One region of the Providencia sp. PROV004 genome, then DNA from elsewhere that is predicted to be linked to it. Evidence: predicted binding sites of a transcription regulator. Region 1 holds the regulator's gene; each other region holds the start of a gene.

The links. Region 1 encodes sigma-54, which starts transcription at its own class of promoters, with help from an activator protein. Its sites were predicted from a motif close to GTTGGCACANNTTTCGCTNT; they were not measured.
Region 2: the regulator sigma-54 is predicted to act here: its motif matches at 1,865-1,884, upstream of glnK (P-II family nitrogen regulator).
Region 3: the regulator sigma-54 is predicted to act here: its motif matches at 2,074-2,093, upstream of glnA (glutamate--ammonia ligase).

Annotation. Positions count from the first base shown of each region.
Region 1 is NZ_CP042859.1:3,764,360-3,768,654, forward strand. It holds gene lptC (LPS export ABC transporter periplasmic protein LptC) at 1-515, shown strand, start outside; gene lptA (lipopolysaccharide ABC transporter substrate-binding protein LptA) at 517-1,077, shown strand; gene lptB (LPS export ABC transporter ATP-binding protein) at 1,083-1,808, shown strand; gene rpoN (RNA polymerase factor sigma-54) at 1,850-3,295, shown strand; gene hpf (ribosome hibernation promoting factor) at 3,318-3,605, shown strand; gene ptsN (PTS IIA-like nitrogen regulatory protein PtsN) at 3,699-4,166, shown strand; gene rapZ (RNase adapter RapZ) at 4,286-4,295, shown strand, end outside.
Region 2 is NZ_CP042859.1:871,917-876,211, forward strand. It holds gene FVA69_RS03785 (SmdB family multidrug efflux ABC transporter permease/ATP-binding protein) at 1-1,770, shown strand, start outside; gene glnK (P-II family nitrogen regulator) at 1,943-2,281, shown strand; gene amtB (ammonium transporter AmtB) at 2,292-3,572, shown strand; gene tesB (acyl-CoA thioesterase II) at 3,711-4,295, opposite strand, start outside.
Region 3 is NZ_CP042859.1:274,783-279,077, reverse strand. It holds gene typA (ribosome-dependent GTPase TypA) at 1-563, opposite strand, end outside; gene FVA69_RS21330 (PadR family transcriptional regulator) at 997-1,851, shown strand; gene glnA (glutamate--ammonia ligase) at 2,211-3,620, shown strand; gene glnL (nitrogen regulation protein NR(II)) at 3,777-4,295, shown strand, end outside.

The DNA of each region.
Region 1 (4,295 bases):
GCTGGAATTTAGCAGGTAGTGATTCTGACAACCAAGAGGATAAAGTAATTAATGATGGTCAACCTAATTATCAAACTGATGATTCAGTGACTTTTGTCTATAATCCAACGGGTAATTTAGCGTATAAACTCGTTTCAGATAAAATAGATAACTACACTGAAGGAAAAATCACGTGGTTTTCAAAACCGGTTCTAACCACTTATAACGAAGCGGGCGAGCCAACTTGGACGGTTAAGGCTTTCAAGGCTAGGTTAACGAACGATAGAATTCTCTATTTATATAGCGATGTTCAGGTTGATAGCTTAACCAAAGACTCGCAGATCCAACGAATTACAACTGAGAGTGCAGTTGTCAATTTGACAACACAAGACGTTTCATCTGATGATAAAGTGACCATTATTGGACAAGGTCTCAATTCTACCGGTATGAAAATGAAGGGAAACCTTCGTACAAGAACGGCTGAATTAATCGAAGATGTTAAAACTCATTATGTGTTACAACCAGAAGAGCATTAAAATGAATCAAGTAACTAAGAAACGTTTTATTCAAGGAGCTGTTGCCAGTGCAATCTTGGCTCTTAGCCTACCTGCAATGGCATTAAAAAGTGATACGCAGCAGCCAATGACGATTAATTCGGTCAAACAATCTCTTGATTTAGAAAAAAACGTCACCACCTTTACTGATGATGTTGTTATTAAACAAGGTTCTATTGATATCAGAGCCAATAAAGTGGTTGTAACACGTCCAAGTAGTGACTCGGATAAAATTGTGATTGAGGCCTTTGGTACCCCGGTTACCTTTTACCAATTACAGGATGATGGCAAACCAATTAAAGGCCATGCCAGCAAAGCCCGTTATGAGGTCGATAAACAGCTCGTCACCTTAACAGGCAATGCTTATCTTGAGCAGTTAGACAGCAATATCCAAGGTGACAAAATTACCTATTTGGTTCCTACGCAGCAAATGGAAGCATTTAGTGATAAAGGTAAACGCGTCACCACTGTAATACTGCCAGCCCAATTGCAAGAAAAAGGCCCAGCAGCGAATAAAAATTCATCAGCAAGTAAGAGTAAATAACTGTTATGGCTACACTAACCGCTGAAAATCTAGCTAAAGCCTATAAAAAACGTAAGGTCGTTGAAGATGTCAGCCTGGAAGTTAAATCAGGAGAAATCGTTGGCTTGTTGGGACCAAACGGTGCCGGTAAAACCACAACCTTTTATATGGTTGTGGGTATTGTTCAGCGGGACGCTGGCAAAATTATGATTGATGGTGAAGATATCAGCCTTCTACCACTGCATGAACGTGCTCGTCGTGGAATTGGCTATCTTCCTCAAGAAGCCTCAATTTTTCGCCGCCTCAGCGTTTATGATAACTTAATGGCTGTGTTAGAAATTCGCGAAGATTTGAGCTCCCAGCAACGTAAAGAACGTGCTGAGGAATTGATGGAAGAATTTAGTATCACCCATCTTCGGGACAGTATGGGGCAGTCGCTATCCGGTGGGGAACGCCGCCGTGTGGAAATTGCGCGTGCACTTGCTGCTAACCCAAAATTTATTTTATTAGACGAACCTTTTGCGGGTGTAGACCCTATTTCCGTCTTAGATATCAAAAAAATCATTCAGCACTTAAGAGATTACGGCCTCGGCGTTTTAATTACCGACCATAATGTGCGGGAAACCTTAGATGTGTGTGAAAGAGCCTATATTGTCAGCCAAGGGCACTTAATTGCGCATGGGTCACCAACCATGATCTTAGAGAACGAACAAGTGAAACGTGTATACTTAGGTGAAGGTTTCCGGTTATAAATTATCGTGTTGTCATTTTTTAGGGAGAATAAAACAGATTCATGAAGCAAAGTTTGCAGCTTAGAGTCAGTCAACAACTTGCAATGACCCCTCAATTGCAGCAAGCTATCCGCTTGTTGCAGCTGTCTACACTTGAGCTTCAGCAAGAAATTCAACTTGCCTTGGAAACCAACCCACTTCTTGAACAAGAAGAGTTGAATTCCGAGCCCGAATCTATTGACTCCCTAAATGAAAATACCGATACCAGTGAACTCGATACCAAAGACGCTCTTGAAAATCATGATATGCCAGATGAGCTCCCTTTAGATGCTGATTGGGATGAAATATATACTGCAGGAACACCGTCAGGGACCAGTAACGATTATAGTTTTGATGAACTGCCTGTTTATCAAGGTGAAACGACACAAACGCTGCAAGATTACTTGACATGGCAAGCTGAGCTGACCCCTTTTACTGACACAGACAGGGCAATCGCTACTGCCATTATTGATTCAATAGACGATTCCGGTTATCTGACAACAGCAATTTCTGATATACATGAAGGGATTGATAACCCTGAAATTAGCATAGAAGAAGTCATCGCTGTCCTAAAGCGTATTCAGCATTTCGACCCGCTGGGTGTTGCAGCACAAGATTTAAAAGAGTGTTTATTAATCCAATTGTCGCTGTATCCTCAGCAAACTGATGGGCTACAAGATGCAAAGCGCATTATTAGTAACCATATTGATTTGCTGGCTAACCGTGATTTTCGCCAGCTGAGTAAATTAACTCGCTTAAAAGAAGATGCACTAAAAACCGCGATAGACCTGATTTTAACGCTGAATCCAAAACCCGGCCAATCCATCAATACTGGGGAATCAGAATACGTCATTCCTGATGTCTTAGTGAAAAAAATTGCTGGGCACTGGCAAGTTGAGTTAAATACAGATAGCATCCCTAAACTAAGTATTAATAACCATTATGCTTCGATGCTAAATAATTCAGCAAATGAAGATGACTCGCAATATATTCGTAGTCATCTGCAAGATGCAAAATGGTTGATTAAAAGCCTTGAAAGCCGCCACGAGACACTCTTAAAAGTCGCGACTTGTATTGTAGAACAGCAACAAGAATTCTTTGAGCTGGGTGAGGAATATATGAAACCGATGATACTGGCCGATATCGCCTATCAAGTGGACATGCATGAATCAACCATCTCACGAGTAACAACTCAAAAGTTTCTCCATAGTCCACGAGGCATTTTTGAGTTGAAGTATTTTTTCTCCAGCCATGTTAATACGGACACAGGTGGCGAAGCCTCCTCAACCGCAATTCGAGCATTGGTGAAAAAACTGGTTGCTGCTGAAAACCCAGCAAAACCATTGAGTGACAGTAAATTGACGAGTATGCTGGCAGAACAAGGCATTCAAGTCGCTCGCAGAACTGTTGCTAAGTATCGAGAATCGTTATCCATTCCGCCCTCTAACCAGCGTAAGCAGCTGGTTTAATTGATAAAATAAGGAAGATTGTATGGAATTTCAGATTACTGGACACAATATTGAAGTTACTCCTGCATTGCGCGAGACTGTTGAGAAAAAACTCAAAAAATTGGAGCAATTGTTTGATCGTATTAATGGTATCCAAGTTGTCTTGAAAGTTGAAAAAGTTCAGCAAATTGCTGAAGCAACCGTGCAAGTTAATGGAGCGGATCTCCACGCATCAGCGGAAGAAAACGATATGTACGCTGCTATAGATATACTCGTAGACAAACTGTCGCGCCAATTAACCAAACATAAAGAAAAACTGAGACAACATTAATACATTGACGCGGCTTATTAATTAGCCGAATAATGTTTCAAACCAGATGGTGGGATACATCATCTGGTTTTGTAGTCCTAAGTGAACAATAAAATGAATAGTGATATAGAAATCCAGTTAAACGTTGTTTTATCATCAGCCTGTACACGTAATAATATTGTGTGCACCAGTAAAAAAAGAGCTTTAGAAATTATTAGTGAGCTGGCTGCCGTTGAATTGGAATTACCTGAAAATACGGTATTTGAAGCGTTATTAACCAGAGAAAAAGTTGGCACAACAGGTATTGGCGGCGGTATTGCCATTCCTCATGGAAAGCTGAACGAAGGTGAAAGTAGCCGTGCTGTCGGTGTCTTTTTACATTTAGAAGAGCCGATTGCTTTTGATGCAATTGATAACCAGCCTGTTGACTTGCTTTTCGCTTTACTCGTGCCATCAGACCAATGTAAAACGCACCTGCATACGTTGTCGCTTATCGCCAAAAAATTAGCCGATAAAACGCTCTGTAAACGCCTGCGCAGTGCACAAAGTGATGAAGAGCTATACAGCATAATTACAGAGTAAGCGATAAATTATGTATCTTGCCATATGCAAATGATATTGTTATGGTTTCTAAGTAATATTAATTGGCAAGTACTGCTTTTCAAGAAACACATTATTAAGAAACAAAAGGGAGCAAGCTCATGGTGCTGA
Region 2 (4,295 bases), 1.7 Mb from region 1:
CCGCTGTGGCCAGCACTTAAGCGTTTACTTGCTTATGGAAAAGCGTACCGAGGAACCATGGCTATTGCCATTGCAATGCTATGGCTAGCTGCTATTGCAGAAGTTAGTGGGCCTCTGCTAATCAGTTATTTTATTGATAACATGATAGCGAAAAAACAAATCATCATACCACTGGCTTTATATATGGCTGTTGGGTTTATATTGCTCCAAGTTATTGCTGCACTATTACATTACTATCAAATTATTTTATTTAATAAAGCTTCTGTGGGGGTAGTGCAAACATTACGAACAGATGTGATGAATGCTGCTCTAAGGCAGCCTCTAAGTGCATTTGATAAGCAGCCAGTTGGTCAGTTAATTTCACGAGTTACAAATGATACTGAGGTTATTAAAGATCTATTTGTGATGGTTGTACCAACCGTGTTTCGTAGCTTAGCACTGATCTGCGCTATGCTGGTTGCCATGTTTTCATTGGAATGGCGTATGGCATCAATTGCAGTGATGATTTTTCCTGCTGTATTTGTGGTAATGCTTGTTTATCAGCGTCTAAGCACACCGATTGTACGTCGTGTGAGATCTTATCTTGCTGATATTAATAACGGTTTTAATGAAGTTATTAATGGAATGACAGTTATTCAGCAATTTATCCAGCAAGCTAGATTTGGCGAAAAAATGCAAAGTCTTAGCCAAGACCATTATTTTGCAAGAATGAAAGCATTAAAGCTTGATGGCTTATTATTAAGGCCATTGTTGAGCTTACTTTCTGCCTCAGTATTATGTGGTTTACTATTGCTATTTGGATTCGAAGGAACGACCACCATTGGTGTTGGTGTTTTATATGCTTTTATTAATTATTTAGGCCGCTTGAATGAACCGCTCATTGAATTAACTTCTCAGCAGTCAATGTTGCAGCAAGCCGTTGTTTCTGGTGAGCGTGTTTTTGAATTAATGGATAGCCCGCAACAAGGCTATGGCGCAAGTATTGAGCCGTTACAAGGTGGTTCAATCTCAATTAACCATTTATCCTTTGCCTATCGTGATAACAACATTGTGCTTAAAGACATTAATTTACAAGTGCCTGATCATAATTTTATTGCGTTGGTCGGCCATACAGGAAGTGGTAAAAGTACCATTGCAAATTTAATTATGGGATATTACCCATGGCAAGAAGGGGATATTTTATTAGATGGGCGTCATTTAAGTTCACTATCTCATCAAGTATTACGTAATGGTATTGCAATGGTGCAACAAGACCCTGTTGTTCTCGCCGCTTCTTTTTTTGATAACGTCGCATTAGGACGTGAAATTAGCCAAGATAAAGTCTGGGAAGTTCTTGAAACTGTTCAGCTTGCTGAGTTGGTTCGTGAGTTACCTGATGGGTTAGATACCGTGCTCGGAGAACAAGGAAATACGTTATCTGTTGGGCAAAGACAATTACTAGCGATGGCTCGAGTTCTTGTGGTGACACCTAAAATTTTAATTTTGGATGAAGCAACCGCGAACATTGACTCAGGAACAGAGCAAGCGATACAAAAAGCATTACGTATGATCCGCCAACATACTACTCTAGTTGTGATAGCTCACCGTTTATCGACGATCGTCGATGCTGATCAAGTCGTTGTGTTACATCGTGGTGCAATTGTTGAGCAAGGTAAGCATTCACAGCTTTTGCAACAAAAAGGACGCTATTATCAAATGTACCAGTTGCAACAAGTTGGGGAATCACTGAATGCCCATAGTGATGCTGAAGTTGAGGCTATACCTAGTTAATTGTTCTGCACTCTTATAATGCATCCTCTAAAGCCACTCATCCGAGTGGTTTTTTATTTTGCCCTTTCTTATTGAATTATATGAATAAATATATTTTGGCACACGGTTTGCTATAACGTCAGTGCTGTTCAAAGCATTGAGCAGTTTATTCACCTGACTTATAGGAGTGAACATGAAATATATCATCGCGATCATTAAGCCATTTAAATTAGATGAAGTCCGAGAAGCGTTATCAGATATTGGAGTTCAAGGGCTTACCATTACTGAAGTTAGAGGGTTTGGGAGGCAAAAAGGGCATGCCGAGTTGTACAGAGGTGCTGAATATACTGTCGACTTTTTACCTAAAGTACGTATGGAAATAGCCGTTTCTGATGAGTTAGTGGAGCAGGTAATTGAAACAATTGAAAAAAAAGCTTATACGGGCCAAGTTGGGGATGGAAAAATATTTATTTTGTCATTAGAACAAGCGGTACGTATTCGTACAGGTGAAAAACAAGACGAAGCACTGTAGGAGAACAACTATGCGCAAAGGGTTCCAATACTTATTCTTATTAATGGGTGGTTTTCCAATAACCGTGTTTGCTGCAGAGGAAGCTCTGGATAAAGCGGATAATGCATTCATGATGATAGCGACTGCTTTAGTTATCTTTATGATACTGCCAGGTATCGCATTATTTTATGGTGGGCTACTAAGAAGCAAAAATGTCCTTTCTTTGATGGCTCAAACTGCAGTTATTTTTGCTTTGGTGTCTGTTATTTGGATTGTTTATGGATACAGTTTAGCTTTTAGTGAGGGAAATGATTTTATCGGTGGTTTTAGCCAGATCATGTTGAAAGATATTACTGTAGAAAGCTTATCTGGACCGATCCCTCAATTTATTCACGTCGTGTTTCAAGGTGCATTTGCATGCTTAACGGTTGCATTAGTGATTGGTGCATTAGGAGAGCGAATTAAATTTTCTGCAATTCTAATTTTTACCCTTATTTGGACTACATTTGCTTATTTGCCAATGGCACATATGGTGTGGGGAGGTGGTATTTTATCGCAAGATGGCGCATTAGATTTTGCTGGAGGTACGGTTGTTCATATCAATGCGGCTGTTGCAGGCTTAGTTGGTGCTTACTTACTGGGGCATCGTACCGGGTTAGGGAAAGAAGCCATTAAACCTCATAACCTACCTATGGTATTTATGGGAACTTCCATATTATTCATTGGCTGGTTTGGTTTCAATGCAGGTTCGGCTGGAAGTGCAAATAGTATTGCTGCACTCGCGTTTGTGAACACTATCGCAGCTGCGGCAGGCGCTATCTTATCGTGGACTTTAGCGGAATGGCTTTTCAGGGAGAAACCTTCATTATTAGGGGCTTGCTCTGGGTGTTTGGCTGGGTTAGTCGGTGTTACGCCTGCTGCGGGTACTGTGGGTGTTGGCGGGGCATTAATCATCGGACTACTTTCTGGATTGGCAGGTTTATGGGGGGTAGTGATTTTAAAACGTCGGTTAAAAGTTGATGATGTTTGCGATGTTTTTGGCGTTCACGGAGTCTGTGGCATTTTAGGGTGTTTACTCACGGGGGTATTTACCTCAACGGTATTAGGCGGAAGTGGCTATGCGGAAGGTATTACGATGATGAAACAAGTAGGAATTCAAGCCGTTAGCATCCTAGTTTGTGTTGTTTGGACTGCAATTGTTGCTTATATCGCATTTAAAATTGCAGAGAAAACGTCAGGCTTACGAATTAATGTTGAAAAAGAAAGGGAAGGCTTAGATATTACTTCTCATGGTGAAAGTGCCTACAATTAACCTTCATGTAAAGATAATTACAGGATAATACTGTGTTTTATGTAAATTGATAATGGCAGCTTATTGCTGGCTGCCATTACCTTTTTAAACTGACTAATATATTTTTCTAAGTAAGTAATCACTTACTTTAAATAGCGGTTATTTACGAGGTTGCCGTTGACGAATTACGCCTTCTTGGACTGCAGTTGCAACAAGATCACCTTGTAAATTATAGATTTGTCCTTTCACAAAACCCCTCCCACCTGATGCCGAAGGGCTTTCTACAGCGTACAGTAACCAGTCATCAATTTTAAATGGGCGATGGAACCACATTGAATGGTCAATAGTTGCAACCTGTAAGTCGCGTTCCATAAATCCTCTACCATGCGGCTGTAATGCGGCAGGAAGGAAATTGTAATCAGAGGCATAACCTAATAAATAGTGGTGTAGTGAAGGTATATCAGGCAGTTGCCCTTTCGCTTTGAACCAAATATAACGAAATGGTTCTTGAGGTGCGGCATCGAATGGGCTGTAAAATTCAACGGGACGAAATTCAAAAGGAGTTGGCCGAAGAGCATACTTTTTAACTGCTTCTGGTAATTTATCAGCCAAACTTTGAACAATATCATCTTGAGAAATTAATTTTGTAGGTGGTGGTACATCTGGCATTAAGTTCTGATGGCTATAACCTTCTTCTTGAGATTGAAATGATGCGGTCATAAAGAAGATAGGTTTACCATTTTG
Region 3 (4,295 bases), 1.1 Mb from region 1:
TACAGTGGAGTCATGTCTTCAGCCATGTTTTCGTGGTCAAGACCAGCAATACCGTTTAATGCAGATGCATAAACGATAGGGAAATCGAGTTGCTCATCCGTTGCACCTAAGTTCACGAATAAGTCGAATACTTGGTCAACAACCCAATCAGGACGTGCGCCTGGGCGGTCAACTTTATTGATAACAACAATAGGACGTAAACCGTGGTCGAACGCTTTTTGCGTTACGAAGCGAGTTTGTGGCATTGGGCCATCCATCGCATCAACAACCAGCAGTACACAGTCAACCATAGACATAACGCGCTCAACCTCACCACCGAAATCGGCGTGACCTGGGGTGTCTACGATATTGATATGATAACCATTCCATTGGATAGCGGTATTTTTAGCAAGGATAGTAATACCACGCTCTTTCTCCAAGTCATTGGAGTCCATAACACGCTCATCAACAGTTTCACGTTCACCGAACGTGCCTGATTGCTGCAATAATTTACCAACCAGTGTGGTCTTGCCATGGTCAACGTGAGCGATGATGGCGATGTTTCTTAAATTTTGAATTGACAAGGATTTTTACCGTTTAATTGACAGGAAAGGAATATGCTTACTGAGCCGTTATTCACACCCAAAACATACTTTCTACGTTAATTTGCTGTTATTTTACACGTTTTTCCGCACAAGTGGAATAAATGTGAAACCCATCACTGTATAAAAAGTTTTTAGCGAAAAAACATTCAGTTGCGTAACAGTGCCAGATTCCCTCACAAAATAATGAGCATCATCTCTGCGAAACCACGAAGTGACAGAATAATACGCTAAAAACTTAATATTAGCAGCCCAAAAAAAGAACAAAAAATAGACTTTCTTTCTTAACTACCAGTTTAAATATCTTTTTGCGTTATTTAGATATATCTAAATTGACTAATTAGATATATCTAAATATAGTAAAACCAGAAAACAAATTCGATATATCTAAAGTTACAAACTAAGGAGTAACTATATGCTAATTAAATCTTGTCGTCATGTATATTATGCACGCCATGATGAAAATCAACATGGCCATCGCGGTGGATGTTGCCACAATGAAGGCCGTCATAGTCACGAACATTGCAACCACGGAGATGACTATTATGGTGATGACCGCCATGGGCACGGTGAACACTGCCACGGTGAAGGCCGTCATGGTCGTGGACACGGTGAACGCTGCCACGGCGAAGGCCGTCATGGACATGGACATGGTGAACGCTGCCACGGCGAAGACCGTCATGGTCGTGGACATGGTGAACGCTGCCACGGCGAAGGCCGTCATGGTCGTGGACATGGTGATGACCGCCAAAGAGGTCGTGGAAGAGGTAAAGGCCTACGTCGTTTATTCGACCATGGCGACCTTCATATTATGGTACTTTCGTTAGTCGCTAAAAAACCAAGCTATGGCTACGAAATTATCAAGGATATTCAAGAAGCCTCAAATGGCTTGTATGTGCCAAGCCCGGGTGTTATTTATCCCACTCTAACCCTGTTAGAAGAACAAGGCTTCTTGGAGTCTCAGATTGTTGAACGTAATCGAAAAAGTTTTACGATTACGCCGGAAGGCTCTGATCATTTAGCTCAAAATAAAGAAATTGAAGCGGTTATTGCTCGCAAACTGGCTAAAGCACGTGATATGCAACAAGGCAGTAATTTAGCAGAAGACATTGAAATGGCAGTCAGTCGTTTTAAAGCTTTATTACGTCACAAAATGGTTTTAAAACAACTAAACGAAGAGCAGACGCGCCAAATTGCCTCCATCATCAATGATGCAGTAAAACAAATTGAAGAAGTGAATACATTATTAACTAATAGCGATGAAGATTAATGTAGCTGTCTGGCATTAAACCACCTCATTTCTTTTTTATCCGGCCAACCTTATGCTTTAACAGAGCGCAATGTTGGCTTTTTTATTTGAGCTCCACTCGCAAACGCACTAGAACAGTGCAAAATAGTCATTTCATGCACTAATATAGTGCAATACGACCAATGCAGCATGATGAAAATCCCTCGTCCTCACGTAACAATCAGTATTTGCTATAATTAAAAAGTTGGCACGCTTTTCGCTTATCTATTTATAGAGCGCGTACTAACCACTTTTATATGACTAGCACGCCAGACAAACAACAAACACACCCTCAAAAATAGCTTGTGATTTGTTGATTAGACCCGACCAGGAGAGCCGAGATGTCCGCTGAACATGTTTTATCGTTAATTAAAGAGCACAATGTTAGATTTATTGATCTGCGTTTTACCGACACTAAAGGTAAAGAGCAACACATCACTATCCCTGCTCACCAAGTTGACGAAGACTTCTTTGAAGAAGGCCAGATGTTTGATGGTTCATCTATTGGTGGCTGGAAAGGCATCAATGAGTCAGACATGGTATTAATGCCTGACGCGTCTACCGCGATGTTAGACCCGTTCTTTGCCGATATCACATTGATTATACGCTGCGATATTTTAGAGCCGGGCACAATGCAAGGTTATGACAGAGACCCACGTTCAATTTCAAAACGCGCAGAAGATTTCCTGCGCTCCAGCGGGATTGCTGATATCGTTCTCTTTGGACCAGAGCCTGAATTTTTCGTTTTTGATGACATTCGTTTTGGCAACAACATGCACGGTAGCTACTACCATATCGATGATATCGAAGCTGCATGGAATACAGGAACCAAATACGAAGGTGGCAATAAAGGCCATCGCCCTGCAGTAAAAGGCGGTTACTTCCCCGTTCCACCGGTTGATTCATCACAAGACTTGCGTTCAGCCATGTGTACCACAATGGAAGAGATGGGCTTAGTTGTTGAAGCTCACCACCATGAAGTAGCGACCGCAGGCCAAAACGAAGTGGCTACCCGCTTTAATACCATGACCAAAAAAGCGGATGAAACTCAGATTTATAAATATGTCGTTCACAATGTTGCCCATGCATACGGCAAAACAGCGACCTTTATGCCAAAACCTTTAGTGGGTGATAATGGTTCTGGTATGCACTGCCATATGTCTTTATCTAAAGGTGGTGTGAACCTGTTCGCAGGTGACAAATACGGCGGTTTATCAGAAATGGCGCTGTACTACATCGGCGGTATTATTAAGCATGCACGTGCGCTGAACGCATTTACTAACCCAACCACTAACTCATACAAACGTTTAGTTCCGGGCTTTGAAGCGCCAGTCATGTTGGCATACTCTGCACGTAACCGCTCTGCTTCGATTCGTATTCCAGTGGTTGCGAGTACAAAAGCACGCCGTATTGAAGTTCGCTTCCCAGACCCTGCAGCTAACCCATATTTAGCGTTTGCAGCCCAGTTAATGGCGGGTCTTGATGGTATCATCAATAAAATCCACCCTGGCGATGCGATGGACAAAAACTTATACGACTTACCACCTGAAGAAGCCAAAGAAATCCCAACAGTTTCAGGTTCTTTAGATGAAGCGTTAGCCGAATTAGATAAAGACCGTGAATTCTTAACCCGTGGTGGTGTATTCACTAATGATGCTATCGATGCCTATATCGAATTAACCCGTGCCGACATACAACGTGTTCGTATGGCACCACACCCTCTCGAATTTGAAATGTACTACAGTGTGTAACACGCCGTTCCACTGTTAGTCTTTGTTGCCGTGAAGCACTTGCCCCATCTTTCGATGGGGCCTTTTATCTCTAAGGTACTTACGCAACAAAAATCAAATATCGGTTGTTTGGTCTATCAGGTATAATGCACCAAAATAGTGCAGGAGCAATATTACATGAAAACCGAACACTTGCCAGCACCGGAACATATTCTCGACTCTCTCATTAATAGCGTGCTAATTTTGGATTACGACTTGGTTATCCATTACGCCAACCATGCTGCACTCCAGATCTTAACCCAAAGCCAGCGCAAGCTATATGGTACGCCTCTCCCCCTGTTATTCAGCTATTGTTCACTCAATGATGAACTGATGCTCAATAGCCTAAAAGAAGGCCATAGCTTTACCGAAAATGAAGTCACTTTAGTGTTTAACAACCATTCTCATGTGATGTCGTGCAGCGCCCAGCCTTTTTCAGAACAATTTATTTTAGTTGAGCTTTCACAATTAGATAGCCAGCGACGTTTGAGCCAAGAACTCGCACAAAATGCCCAGCAGCTCGCTGCCCGTGAACTGATCCGTGGGCTTGCTCACGAGATTAAAAACCCACTCGGGGGTTTGCGAGGCGCTGCGCAACTGCTCTCTAAAGCGCTGCCTGACCCACAATTAAATGAATATACTCAAGTGATTATCGAA